3 regions of the Buttiauxella gaviniae genome follow, and region 3 is predicted to be linked to each of the others. Evidence: predicted binding sites of a transcription regulator. Region 3 holds the regulator's gene; each other region holds the start of a gene.
The links. Region 3 encodes CRP, which controls carbon source genes, mostly activating them, when cyclic AMP is high. Its sites were predicted from a motif close to ATGTGANNNNNNTCACAT; they were not measured.
Positions count from the first base shown of each region.

Region 1: AB1E22_RS20425 (PhzF family phenazine biosynthesis protein) is a predicted target of CRP. The motif match lies at 1,009-1,026, and genes of this name have one in related genera.
Region 2: AB1E22_RS08470 (glutathione S-transferase) is a predicted target of CRP. The motif match lies at 3,511-3,528, and genes of this name have one in related genera.

Region 1 is NZ_JBFMVT010000002.1:4,319,612-4,324,281, reverse strand. It holds gene AB1E22_RS20430 (sugar transporter) at 1-926, opposite strand, end outside; gene AB1E22_RS20425 (PhzF family phenazine biosynthesis protein) at 1,096-1,893, shown strand; gene ptrR (putrescine utilization regulator PtrR) at 1,890-2,750, opposite strand; gene AB1E22_RS20415 (aldehyde dehydrogenase family protein) at 2,851-4,227, shown strand; gene glsB (glutaminase B) at 4,276-4,670, shown strand, end outside.
Region 2 is NZ_JBFMVT010000002.1:1,674,387-1,679,056, reverse strand. It holds gene selB (selenocysteine-specific translation elongation factor) at 1-1,154, opposite strand, end outside; gene selA (L-seryl-tRNA(Sec) selenium transferase) at 1,151-2,539, opposite strand; gene AB1E22_RS08470 (glutathione S-transferase) at 2,731-3,339, opposite strand; gene AB1E22_RS08465 (PTS mannitol transporter subunit IICBA) at 3,831-4,670, shown strand, end outside.
Region 3 is NZ_JBFMVT010000002.1:1,534,824-1,539,493, forward strand. It holds gene AB1E22_RS07810 (hydrolase) at 1-577, shown strand, start outside; gene AB1E22_RS07815 (YheU family protein) at 579-797, shown strand; gene AB1E22_RS07820 (phosphoribulokinase) at 938-1,819, shown strand; gene AB1E22_RS07825 (OsmC family protein) at 1,841-2,245, opposite strand; gene crp (cAMP-activated global transcriptional regulator CRP) at 2,560-3,192, shown strand; gene AB1E22_RS07835 (YccS/YhfK family putative transporter) at 3,381-4,670, shown strand, end outside.

The sequences.
Region 1 (4,670 bases), 2.8 Mb from region 3:
CCCCAGAACAGGCACAGAATCGTCAGATTGACGGTGTTTTGCGCCGCAGGTAACAGTAACGCAAGGCAGAGCACTAACAGGCCGATGGCCCCGCTGACCAGCGTCGAGGCGTATTGGTTGCCCAGCTTGCCGAACATCACGCTGCCGATAATCCCGGCCCCGCCAAGCACCAGCAGCAGGAGCGTTGCCATATTGGCACTCAGCCCCGCAACACTTTGCGCGAACGGTTCAATATAGCTGTAAGCGGTGTAATGCGCGGTGACGACCACGGCGGTCAGGGCATACAGGCAGACCAGCGCCGGGCGGCGAAACAGCAGCGGCAAACTTTTCAACGAACCAGAGTGTTCGCTTGGTAATTTCGGCAGAAGTTTGATCACGCAGAACAGCGTTATGGCGGCGATCACCCCGATGGCGAAGAACGTGGTGCGCCAGCCAAAATACTGCCCAACCACGCGCCCGAGCGGCAAACCCAACACCATCGCAAGCGCAGTACCGGTCGCAATCAAACTCAGCGCCTGGGCTTTTTTCCCGGCCGGAGCCATACGAATTGCCAGAGAAGCCGTGATCGACCAGAAAATCGCGTGGGCAAAAGCGATACCTATCCGGCTGATAACCAGCACGGTAAAGTTCCAGGCCACGAAAGAGAGCACGTGGCTGGCAATAAACAGTATAAAAATGCTGATTAAGAGGCGCTTACGTTCGACCTGGCTGGTCATCAACATAAACGGCAATGACATGAGCGCCACCACCCACGCATAAATCGTCAGCATGATGCCGACCTGCGCGGTTTCCATACCAAAACTGTTCGCGATGTCAGACAGCAAACCGACGGGCACAAATTCCGTGGTATTAAAAATAAAGGCCGCAACCGCGAGCGTAACGACGCGTAGCCACGCCGTTTTGCGTGAGACGTTGTTGATTGTCATAAATAGATAGCTTTCGCGTTGATAGAAAAAGGTTTGGAGAGCAGGCGATCATAAAACCATCAATCCGGCCATACAACCTGTTTTGTGAGATAACTCGCATTTATTTATGCAGGAAATCCTATATCTCATGGCATGGTAGTTTCCATTGACCCCCATACGGTGAAAAGCGATGCAGGAAATTGATTTCTATATGGTAGATGCGTTTACGGACGCCACCTTCGGCGGTAACGCGGCGGCGGTCTGCCCGCTGACGGAATGGTTGCCGGATGAAACGCTCCTGGCCATGACGCGGCAGCATAATCAGTCGGAAACGGCATTTTTTGTGACCACCGATAACGGCTTTGAACTGCGCTGGTTCACTACGCAAGGGGAGATAAATCTCTGCGGCCATGCGACGCTTGCCTCCGCGCATGTGATTTTTGAATATCTCAATTACCCGGAAACCACCATTCACTTCGAGACGCGATTCGTGGGGCCGCTGACCGTGACGCGCAGCGGTGACTGGCTGACGCTCGATTTCCCGGCAGCAGGCAGTGAGCCGGTTGAGCCGCCGCAGGCCTTGCTGGATTCGCTTGGGATTGGTGAGTATCAGGAAGTGCGTTTAGGCCGCAATTATATTGTGGTGCTTGATTCCCAGCAGCAGGTTGAAGCGGTAAAGCCCGATATTCCACTGATGCTCACCCTTAACCAAAAAGTCTGTATCACCGCAAAAGCGGATAGTGACGAGTATGATTTTGTCAGCCGTTTCTTCTCCCCTGCGGCGGCGCTCACCGAAGACCCCGTCACGGGTTCAACGCACACCATGTTGATTCCTTACTGGGCTGAACGGCTGGGTAAAACCCGGCTGAACGCGCGCCAGGTTTCAAAACGCGGCGGGGATTTACGCTGCCAGCTAATGGGCGACAGAGTGCTGATCGCCGGACAGGCAACCACTTATCTGTCCGGCAAAATATTTCTGTGCCGCTAAGACGCCTGTTCGAGTAACCCGATAAACGCCTCCAGTTGTCGGGTTTTGGCCCCGCGCCGCCAGATAAGCCACGTATTCAGGTAGCGCCATTCGGCGGGCAGCGGGGAGAGAGACACCTGGTGGCTACCGGGCATACTTTCCAGCATGCTGCGCGGCATCAGCGCGATGCCCGCTCCGGCTATCACGCACGCCAGCATTCCGTGGTATGACTCCATTTCATGAATTTTCCCCGGTAAAGATTGCCCCGCGTGGAACCAGCTTTCGAAATGTCGACGATAAGAGCAGTTTGCGCGAAACGCATAGAGGTTTGCGCCGCTCACTTCTCTGGCATCCGTAATAACGGCGCGATCGGCGGGGGCGACAATCACCATCTCTTCTTCGTAAACGGCGATGCCCTCTAACGACGGATGCAGTATTGGCCCGTCGACAAACGCGGCTGAGAGTCGGCCATCCAGCACACCGTCAATTTGATCCCCCGATGGACCGGTTGCCAAAGACAGTTGGATTTTGGGGAAGCGTTGGTTAAACATCGCCAGCACGCCAGGAATACGCACGGCGGCGGTGCTCTCCAGCGACCCAAGCGTCAGAGTGCCTTGCGGCTCGTCGCCAGAAACCGCCATCCGCGCTTCATCCACCAGGGCCAGGATCCGCTTGCTGTAACTCAAGAAACTATGCCCAGCCGGGGAGAGGCGTAAACGCTGGTTTTCACGGATAAACAGATCCACGCCGATATCAGCTTCAAGCTGTTTTATCCGCGTGGTGAGATTGGAAGGGACGCGGTGAACCTTTATGGCCGCCGCGCTGATACTGCCGGTTTCCGCCACCGCGTTGAACATTTCAAGCTGCGTGAGATCCATAGGGCTTTCTCGTTTCGTGAATGAATCGCTCATTATTATTCATTTTTCATGATTGTCACGCCGGTTTAAGGTGAACGCATCGACAAAAGCAGGAGACACCATGAACACTCACGCAATTTCCATTAATCCGGCAACCGGTGAAACACTTTCCACTACGCCGTTTGAGACTATTGAAGCGCTGGATAAAACCCTTGCGAGCAACCACCGTGCTTTTAAGCACTGGCGTACCGTACCGCTGACGTTACGGGCAGATAAACTGCGGGCTCTTGGCGTTGCGCTGCGCAATAACGCCGAAGCGATGGCACAAATGATCACCGCTGAAATGGGTAAGCCGATTGCCCAGGCGCGCGCTGAAGTGGCGAAATCCGCCAGTTTATGCGACTGGTACGCAGAACATGGCCCGGCAATGCTTGCGACCGAAGGCACGCAGGTAAAAAACCAGCGGGCGGTGATTGAATATCGCCCGCTGGGAGCCATTCTCGCCGTGATGCCGTGGAACTTCCCGCTCTGGCAGGTGCTGCGTGGGGCGGTGCCCATTTTGTTGGCCGGGAACAGTTACGTTCTGAAACCTGCGCCAAACGTAATGGGCAGCGCGTTGCTGATAAAACAACTGTTTGCTGAAGCGGGGTTCCCGCAGGAATTATTCGCCGTGATTAACGTCACGCCGGAAGGTGTCAGCCATGCCATCAACGATTCCCGCATTGCCGCCGTAACGGTAACGGGCAGCGGGCGTGCCGGAGCCGCAATCGGTGCTCAGGCCGGGGCGGCACTGAAAAAATGCGTGCTTGAGTTAGGCGGTTCCGATCCGTTTATCGTCCTCAACGATGCGAATCTTGATGAAGCCGTAAAAGCGGCTGTGGTTGGGCGTTTCCAGAATACCGGGCAGGTCTGTGCGGCGGCGAAACGCTTTATTGTTGAAGCGGGAATAGCAGACGCCTTCACCGAGAAATTCCTCGCTGCGGTGCAGGCTTTACTCCTCGGCAATCCGGAGGATGAAAAGACATTTATCGGCCCTATGGCGCGGTATGACTTACGGGATGAACTGCATCAGCAGGTGACAACGTCACTTAATCAGGGGGCGACATTGTTGCTGGGGGGAGAGAAAATCGCGGGCGAAGGGAATTACTACGCGCCGACGGTTTTAGGAAACGTGACGTCGGAGATGGTGGCGTTTCGCGAAGAGCTGTTTGGCCCCGTGGCGGCGATTACTCTTGCTCGCGATGCACAGCACGCACTGGATCTGGCAAACGATAGCGATTTTGGCCTTTCAGCGACGGTTTACACCGCCGATGCACAACGTGCGGATGAATTTGCGGCTCGCCTCGAATGCGGCGGCGTGTTTATCAACGGCTATAGCGCAAGCGACCCGCGCGTTGCCTTTGGCGGTGTGAAGAAAAGTGGCTTCGGGCGTGAACTTTCTCATTTTGGCCTGCATGAGTTTTGTAATGTGCAGACAGTATGGAAAGACCGCCGCTAGCTTCTGATATACTGGCGGGCTTAAAACCCGCCAGATCAGGAGCTTGTGGTGCCAGGTTTACTCAATAATCAACTGTTGGAAGATATTCTCACCCAGGTACGGCCTTTAATTGGCCGTGGCAAAGTGGCCGATTATATTCCGGCACTTGCCGAAATCCCCGGAAATAAGCTCGGGATTGCAGTATGTACCGTAGACGGTGAAGTTTTTAGCGCCGGAGAGGCAGCAGAACGCTTTTCTATCCAGTCCATTTCCAAAGTACTCAGTCTGACGCTGGCGATGGGGCGTTATGAAGAGCACGAAATCTGGCAGCGCGTGGGGAAAGAGCCGTCCGGCCAGCCGTTCAATTCCTTGCTCCAGCTTGAGCTTGAACAGGGTAAACCGCGCAACCCGTTTATTAATGCCGGAGCGCTAGTGGTGTGCGACATGCTGCAAACCCGGTTAAG
Region 2 (4,670 bases), 140 kb from region 3:
CAGGCGAAGTCGGTCAGCGTAACGGCGCTGCGCTGCAAATGAGTATTGAGCGCCTGTTGGTCGTTTTCGGCGTGTTTAAGCTGTTGTAGCCATGCCAGAAACGCAGGTTGGCGTTTTCCACGACGCGGGGCGTGGAGCAGGATCGCCCTTGCGCCCGCAAGCGTGACGCGAGCGCTGATATCGCGTAATACCAGGCGGTCGTTGTCTGCAAGCCACAGCGGAGTATCCAGAACCAGTTCAGCGAGGTCGTCCTCCAGCAGGGAGATGCGCCCGGTAACGTGGCTTGCGGCATGGTGAATATGAAGCGGCTGCCACTGTTGCAGCGGCGCGTGGCTTTGCAACTGAACAATCACGCGTTCTACCGGCTCAAGCGGCTTTTCGGCTAATAACCAGTCGCCGCGTTTAATATCCATTTTTTCCGCATCGCCGCTGATATTGAGCGCAATGCGCTGCCCGGCAAATGCGCACTCCGTTTTATTATCCTGAGCGTGTAGACCGCGTATGCGCATCGGCTTGTCAGCACCGGTTAACCAAAGCGTATCGCCAATTTTGACTTCGCCGCTAAGTGCGGTTCCCGTTACCACCAGGCCTGCACCTTTCACGGTGAAAGCGCGGTCGATGGCGAGACGAAAGCGGTGCTGACGCGGATGGGCGCGTTCTGGCAGCGTAAGTAAGTGCTCACGAAGTTCGTCGATGCCTGTACCGTTGGTGGCTGCGGTGACAAACAAAACTGCGTCTTGCCAGCCAAACTCTTTAAGCGTTTCCAGCACCGCTTCGCGGACTTCGCTAATTCGCTCGTCACTCACTCGGTCAGCTTTGGTTAGTGCGACGGTGAGCGATGGTTTTCCGGTTAATTGCAAAATAGCGAGATGCTCGCGCGTTTGCGCCATCACGCCGTCATCGCAGGCGACCACTAACAGCGCGTGGTCGATACCGCCAACGCCCGCCAGCATATTGGCGAGGAATTTTTCATGCCCCGGAACGTCAATAAAACCGGGAATGCGTCCATCGGGCTGCGGCCAGTAGGCGTAGCCGAGGTCGATAGTCATGCCGCGTTTTTTCTCTTCCGGCAGACGGTCGGCATTCACGCCGGTTAAGGCTTGCAGCAGGGTGGTTTTGCCGTGGTCAACGTGCCCGGCGGTAGCAATAATCACGAGTGCAAACTCTCCATAAATCCGGCTTCATCTTCAAGGCAGCGTAAATCCAGCCATAAACGCCCGTCATTGATGCGGCCAATTATCGGTTTAGAGATCTCGCGCCAGCTTTGTGCGAGGGCGCTAAGCGTTGTTCCGCGCCCATCTTTTGGCGTGAACGTTAGCGCGGCGCTCGGCAGCCTGTCCACGGGCAGCGAGCCGCTACCAATTTGTGATAAGCAGGGTTCGACGGACACGGTAAATTGCTCGCCGTATTTCTCCTGCATCGCAGGTAGTAAACGCCGCGCAAGCTCTGTGATTTCACTGGCATTTCGGGTTAATAAACGCAACGTCGGCAACCTTTCAACCAGCGTTTCAGGGTGTTGATATAAGCGCAGAGTAGCTTCCAGCGCGGCGAGCGTCATTTTATCGGCACGCAGGGCGCGTTTGAGCGGATGGCTTTGAATGCGGGCGATTAGCTCTTTTTTGCCGACGATGATGCCTGCCTGCGGCCCGCCGAGGAGTTTATCTCCGGAGAAGCTCACCAGGCTCACACCCGCCGCAATCAACTGTTGCGGCATAGGTTCTTCTGGCAATCCCCATTGGGTGAGATCGACCAGCGAGCCGCTGCCAAGGTCGGTCACGACAGGAATGTTCAGCTCATTGCCAAGCGCCACCAGTTCGGCTTCATCGACGGCTTTTGTAAAGCCCGCAACCTGATAATTGCTGGTGTGGACTTTCATCAATAGCCCCGTGTTTTCACCCGCAGCCTGACGATAATCTTTCAAGTGGGTGCGGTTGGTGGTACCGACTTCAACTAACTGGCAGCCTGCCTGGCGCATAACATCCGGGATACGGAACGCGCCGCCGATTTCGACTAGCTCACCACGCGAAACCACCACCTCTTCACCGCAGCCGCAGGCGGCTAACATCAACAAAACCGCGGCTGCATTGTTATTGACGATGCAGGCATCTTCCGCGCCGGTCAGCTCGCAGAGCAAATCAGCCAGGGCTTTGTCACGATGCCCGCGCTCCGCCCCCTGTAAATCATATTCCAGCGTAATCGGGCAGCGCATCGCCTGGGTTACGGCGTCAATGGCAGCCTCTGCCTGCAATGCGCGCCCCAGATTGGTATGCAGCACGGTGCCCGTCAGGTTAAATACCGGCTGAAGCGCGCTGCGCTGGTCTGATTCGAGTGTTAACTGCGCCTGTGCCGCCCAATCATCATTCCAGGCGGGAAGCGTGTCTTGCTGACGAATCTGTTCCCGCGCCGTTTCCAGCATTTCTCGTAGGGTACTAACCACCTGAGTGTGGCCGAAGTCGCGTAGCAAAGTGCTGAATGAAGCGTCGCGTAACAGTTTGTCGATGGCAGGAAGCTGGCTGTACAAGTTGCGATGGGTAGTCATGGCAAGCCGCAGAGTGGTGAAATTTAGCGGTAGTTTACAGGGGGAGTTAGCCCCCTGTCATGGCGCTTTCTCATCGTCACATCTTTGAGCATAAGTGCTGGTGATGTTGAGTCGAACTCATTGACCCCAACCCAGCCTCCCCCTTGCCAGGTGGAGGAGCTGACAAGGGGAGATACCGTCTTGCCGGGAGATCATGCTGTTGGCGGTTCGGTGCGAGCAAAACTTTCCCGTTCGAAAAGTTTCTCAACCAGTTTCACCAGATGTGGGCGGTCAACGCACCAGCCAGGAGAGACCCGGCGGAAGTTGATATACCCCACGGCGCAGGCTACGGCGATGGTCGCTACGCTGAGGTTTTCGGCATCCAGTTTTTTATCTGCGGCGTACTGCTCAAGCAAGGTCAGCCCACGAGTGATTTTTTCCCGTTGGCGGAGGAGTTCTGTTTCGGATTGCTGCTCTATCGGGCGTTGGCGTTCGCGTACTGAAACCAGGGCCGCGTCCATAATGCCATCGGCCAAGGCTTCCATCTGGCGCATTTGCAGAGAGCCCAGCGGGTCGCGTGGAATCAGCGCCGGAGCGATATCCAATAATTCGAGGTATTCCGCAATGATCGGTGAATCGAACCAGTATTGGCCATCATCGGTCACGAGCGCCGGGACTTTGCCCAGTGGGTTGAAGTGCGGCGTGGTGCTTTCCGGGATCCACGGGTTGTCGTTTACGAACTCAAATGTGATGCCTTTTTCCAGCAGTATTACGGAAATTTTGCGCACATACGGGCTGGTGTAATTACCGATAAGTTTCATTACATCGTCCATTTTAATCGACAAAATATGAGTATGGTTTAAAAGGCCGAACGTATCAAAAATGAGCGGTGAAAGGTGTGCCGCTGCGCTGTAATTTTCTGACAAATCCAAAATCAAGTTCGGGGTGGGAAATGCCCTGGATCACACTCGGAAAAAATCACGTAAAATTTTTTGTGATTAAAATCACAATCGAGCAACAAATCTCTGATTTGAAATTGTGACGCCAGTCACATAAAGGCTTCATTTAGGCGTAAAAAATGACCGCTGTGTTTTTTTTACACCGCAATTATGTGATCAAGATCTCCTGATCGTGGTGAGTGCTACCCTGCAATAGGTGATGTGTGTCACATAAAATTCCGTCCACTGGACAGCTTCACGATCACGTGCCAGATTCGCCTCACTTAGAGCATCTGGCAGTGCAACCTGCCGCCACGTAAACAATAAACCTCGGGCTAATTTTTAAGCGCGTAAACACAACAAGGGGTGTGCGTATGTCATCCGATATCAAGATCAGAGTGCAAAGCTTTGGTCGCTTCCTGAGCAACATGGTAATGCCAAACATTGGCGCATTTATCGCCTGGGGTATTATCACAGCTTTATTTATTCCAACCGGATGGTTGCCAAACGAGACGTTGGCGAAACTGGTAGGCCCGATGATCACCTACCTGCTGCCATTGCTCATCGGTTATACCGGTGGTCGCTTAATCGGTGGCGATCGTGGTGGTGTAGTAGGTGCCATCACGACGATGGGTGTTATCGTCGGTGCGGATATGCCAATGTTCCTTGGCGCGATGATTGCAGGCCCGCTGGGCGGCTGGGCGATTAAACATTTTGACGCATGGGTTGATGGCAAGATCAAATCCGGCTTTGAAATGCTGGTGAACAACTTCTCCGCTGGCATCATCGGTATGATCCTGGCGATTCTGGCGTTTATGGGTATCGGCCCGGCAGTTGAAGTGCTCTCCAAAGTATTGGCAGCAGGCGTTAACTTCATGGTTGTCCATGACATGCTGCCGCTGGCTTCTATCTTCGTCGAACCGGCGAAAATCCTCTTCCTGAACAACGCCATCAACCACGGTATCTTCTCGCCGCTGGGTATTCAGCAGTCCCACGAACTGGGCAAATCAATCTTCTTCCTGATTGAAGCCAACCCAGGTCCGGGTATGGGCGTGCTGATGGCATATATGTTCTTCGGTCGCGGTAACGCTAAACAGTCTGCGGGCGGCGCGGCAATCATCCACTTCCTGGGTGGTATCCACGAAATTTACTTCCCGTATGTGCTGATGAACCCACGTCTGATTCTGGCCGTTATCCTTGGCGGTATGACTGGC
Region 3 (4,670 bases):
GACGGCGGCTGTAGGGTTTTCACTCGGCGGAAATATGCTCGCCTGTTTACTGGCTAAACAGGGGGCTGACTGTACGCTCCAGGCGGGTGTCGTGGTTTCCGCGCCATTAATGCTTGAGCATTGCAGCAAGCATATTGAGAAAGGTTTCTCGCGCGTCTATCAGCACTATCTTTTGAATCTGCTGAAGAAAAATGCGGCGCGTAAGCTCAGGAGTTATCCGGGCTCGCTTCCTGTCGATATGCGCCAGCTCAAAGGGATGCGCCGTCTGCGTGAATTTGACGATTTGATTACCTCAAAGATTCACGGTTTTGCTGATGCTATCGACTATTACCGTCAGTGCAGCGCGATGCCGTTGCTGCCACAAATCAAAACGCCAACGCTCATCATCCACGCCAAAGATGATCCTTTTATGGATCATAATGTGATTCCTGACACGGCGATTTTACCTGCCAATATTGAATATCAACTCACGCGCTACGGCGGGCATGTCGGGTTTGTTGGCGGCACGTTGCGCCGTCCTGAAATGTGGCTGGAACAACGCATCCCACAATGGCTATCTCAATTCCTGGACCAGTAATATGATGATTCCATGGCAAGATCTCCCTCCCGAAACGCTTGATAATCTGATTGAATCCTTTGTATTACGGGAAGGTACAGATTATGGTGAACAAGAGCGCTCGCTGGAGCAAAAGGTGGCGGATGTTAAGCGCCAACTGCAAAGCGGTGAGGCTGTGCTGGTATGGTCGGAGCTGCACGAAACGGTGAATATCATGGCTCGCGGGCAATTTCGCGGCTAGGTGTTAATCTTCTATAAGGCTGCTCATCTATCACCCTCACCCCTGCCCTTTCCAGCTCAATCCCCCTCTCCCGGGGAGAGGGTTAGGGTGAGGGTCATCAGCTAAAACACGTTTGCTTTTACCCATGGAGTTGTTGCCTTATGTCAGCCAAACATCCGGTTATTGCCGTAACAGGTTCCAGCGGTGCAGGAACGACAACCACCAGCCTTGCGTTCCGTAAAATCTTCCAACAACTCAATCTCCGTGCAGCCGAAGTTGAAGGTGACAGCTTCCATCGTTTCACGCGCCCTGAAATGGATATGGCGATTCGTAAAGCCCGCGACCTGGGGCGCCATATCAGTTACTTCGGCCCGGAAGCCAACGACTTCGGTTTACTTGAGCAAACGTTCATTGAATACGGGAAAAGCGGGCAAGGTAAATCGCGCAAGTATCTGCATACTTATGATGAAGCCGTTCCCTGGAACCAAATCCCCGGCACCTTTACGCCGTGGCAGCCCCTCCCTGAACCTACCGATGTGCTGTTTTATGAAGGTTTGCATGGCGGAGTGGTAACGCCTCAGCACGACGTGGCCAATGCCGTCGATTTACTGGTAGGCGTGGTGCCGATCGTAAACCTGGAGTGGATACAAAAACTGGTGCGTGACACCAGCGAGCGTGGGCATTCTCGAGAAGCGGTAATGGACTCCGTAGTACGCTCGATGGACGATTACATCAACTACATCACCCCGCAGTTTTCCCGCACGCATATAAACTTCCAGCGCGTTCCAACGGTTGATACCTCTAACCCATTTGCAGCTCGTGGCATTCCATCGCTGGATGAGAGTTTTGTTGTGATTCATTTCCGCGGTCTGGATGACATCGACTTTCCGTATCTGCTCGCTATGTTGCAGGGCTCATTTATTTCACACATCAATACATTAGTGGTGCCGGGCGGCAAAATGGGGCTGGCAATGGAATTGATTATGACGCCGTTGGTTAAGCGTCTGGCAGAAGGTCGAAATATCAATAATCAGGGCGGCTAAGTACCGCCCCGCAATCACCGACTAGCCTTCAATGACTTCATAGCTGTGGGTGATGCTTACTGCTTTCTCCAGCATCAATGCAACAGAGCAGTATTTCTCAGCAGACAAATCCACCGCGCGGGAAACCGCGTTATCTTTCAAATCGATGCCCGTCACGATGAAATGCAGATTGATATGCGTAAACAGACGCGGTGCCTCTTCGCGGCGCTCGGAGGTCAGTTTAACTTCGCAATCCGTCACGTTATAACGACCTTTTTGCAAAATAGAAACCACGTCGATTGCGCTACAGCCCCCCGCGGCCATCAGCACCATTTCCATCGGACTCGGCGCTTTATCGCCAGAATTACCGTCCATCAAAATCTGGTGTCCTGAAGCGGACTCTCCAAGAAAGGTTAACCCTTCAACCCACTTCACACGTGCTTGCATGTTGCTTCCCCCGTTGAAAAAATTACCTTCCAGAGTACGCGGAAGGAGCAAAACTGGCAACGGAAGGCGACCTGCGTCAAGCTGAAACGAGACAATAGGAGACACTTGCCAAAAGCTATGCTAAAACAATCCAGATGCTACATCGATACATTGACGTTATGTATGTATGCAGAGGACATCACTAATTACAGGCAGCAAGAATGACTTGCATGCCATCTCCCCAAGGTGGGGAATATTCTAATACTTGCAACGCCAGACAGGATGTTTAGCGTCTTGTCGTTGGTAGCCAGTTATAAAACAGAGGATAACCGCGCATGGTGCTTGGCAAACCGCAAACAGACCCGACTCTCGAATGGTTCTTGTCTCATTGCCATATTCATAAGTATCCATCGAAGAGCACACTGATTCACCAGGGTGAAAAAGCAGAGACGCTGTATTACATCGTCAAGGGCTCTGTGGCTGTTCTGATTAAAGATGAAGAGGGCAAGGAGATGATCCTCTCTTATCTGAATCAGGGCGATTTCATCGGCGAGTTAGGGCTGTTCGAAGAAGGTCAGGAGCGTAGTGCCTGGGTTCGTGCTAAGAGCGCTTGTGAAGTGGCTGAAATTTCATATAAAAAATTCCGCCAGCTGATTCAGGTCAACCCAGACATTCTGATGCGCCTGTCTTCGCAGATGGCACGCCGTCTGCAAGTGACATCTGAGAAAGTCGGTAATCTGGCGTTCCTGGATGTGACGGGCCGTATCGCGCAGACACTGCTGAACCTCGCAAAACAACCTGATGCAATGACCCACCCGGACGGTATGCAGATTAAAATTACCCGTCAGGAAATTGGTCAGATCGTCGGTTGCTCACGTGAGACCGTAGGCCGTATCCTAAAAATGCTGGAAGATCAAAACCTGATCTCCGCTCACGGTAAAACGATCGTCGTTTACGGCACTCGTTAATCTCCTGCTTGAAAAATGGCGTATCGCTTCGGTAATACGCCTTTTTTATTTTTAAAATTCACTTATACCCGAGTAATTGAAGCTGCAGCAAGGCAGCAAGTGAGTTCATCCCGATGAGCTTACTAAAGTAAGTGATTCGGGTGAATGAACGCAGCTAACGCCGCTGCAGCTTCAAGTAAGAAGGGTATATGTGGCGCAGACTGATCTACCATCCCGAAGTCAACTATGCACTGCGACAAACGCTGGTGTTATGTCTTCCCGTGGCGGTAGGTTTGCTCTTTGGCGATTTGCAATCTGGGCTGCTTTTCTCGTTAGTCCCCGCCTGCTGTAATATTGCCGGTCTGGATACACCCCATAAACGCTTCTTCAAACGCCTGATTATTGGCGGCAGCCTTTTTGCTTTCAGCAGTTTGATCATGCAGCTTTTACTGCTGTATACCGCCGTACCGCTGCCTCTGATTCTTATGGTGATGGCGCTCCTGTTGGGCGTCACGGCTGAAATCAGTGCGCTTCACGCACGTCTGCTTCCCGCCTCGCTGATTGCCGCTATCTTTACCCTCAGCATGGCCGGGAACATGCCAATCTGGAAGCCGATGCTGCTGTATGTCTCCGGCACAATTTGGTACGGCGTATTTAACTGGGTTTGGTTCTGGATGTGGCGCGAACAGCCACTGCGGGAATCGCTTAGCCTGCTCTATCGCCAGCTTGCGGATTATTGCGAAGCCAAATACGGCATGCTAACTCAGCACACCGATCCTGAAAAAACACTCCCGCCCTTACTGGCTCGCCAACAAAAAGCGGTCGACCTCATCACCGTGTGCTATCAACAACTGCACATGCTGGCGGCGAATCAGCAAAATGGTTACAAGCGTTTGTTACGCGCCTTTCAGGTGGCTTTGGATTTACAAGAACACATCTCCGTGAGTCTGCACCAACCTTCCGAAGTACAAAAGCTGGTTGAAAAAAGCCACGCCGAAGCGGTAATTCGCTGGAATGCACAGACTACTGCCGCACGTTTACGTGTGCTGGCTGATGACATTCTTTACCATCGTTTTCCCCGCCGCTTCACAATGGAAAAACAGATTGATGCGCTTGAGAAAATCGCCCGTCAGAATCCAGACAACCCAGTTGGGCAATTTTGTCATTATCACTTCAGCCGTATCGCGCGCGTGCTGCGGACTCAACGCCCGCTCTATATCCGTGATTTGATGGAAGACAGGCAGCGCCGGTTGCCATTGTGGGCCGCACTGAAAAGCTATTTGTCTTTGAAATCGGCAGCGCTGCGCAACGCCGCAAGGCTGGGTGTCATGCTCACTATCGCGAGCATTTTGGGCGCGTTCTTACATCTGCCCAAACCTTACTGGATTTTGATGACGGTCATGTTCGTCACGCAAAACGGCTACGGCGCCACACGCGTTCGTATCCTCCACCGTTCGGCGGGCACCATGGCGGGCCTGGCAATCGCCGGTGTGGCGCTA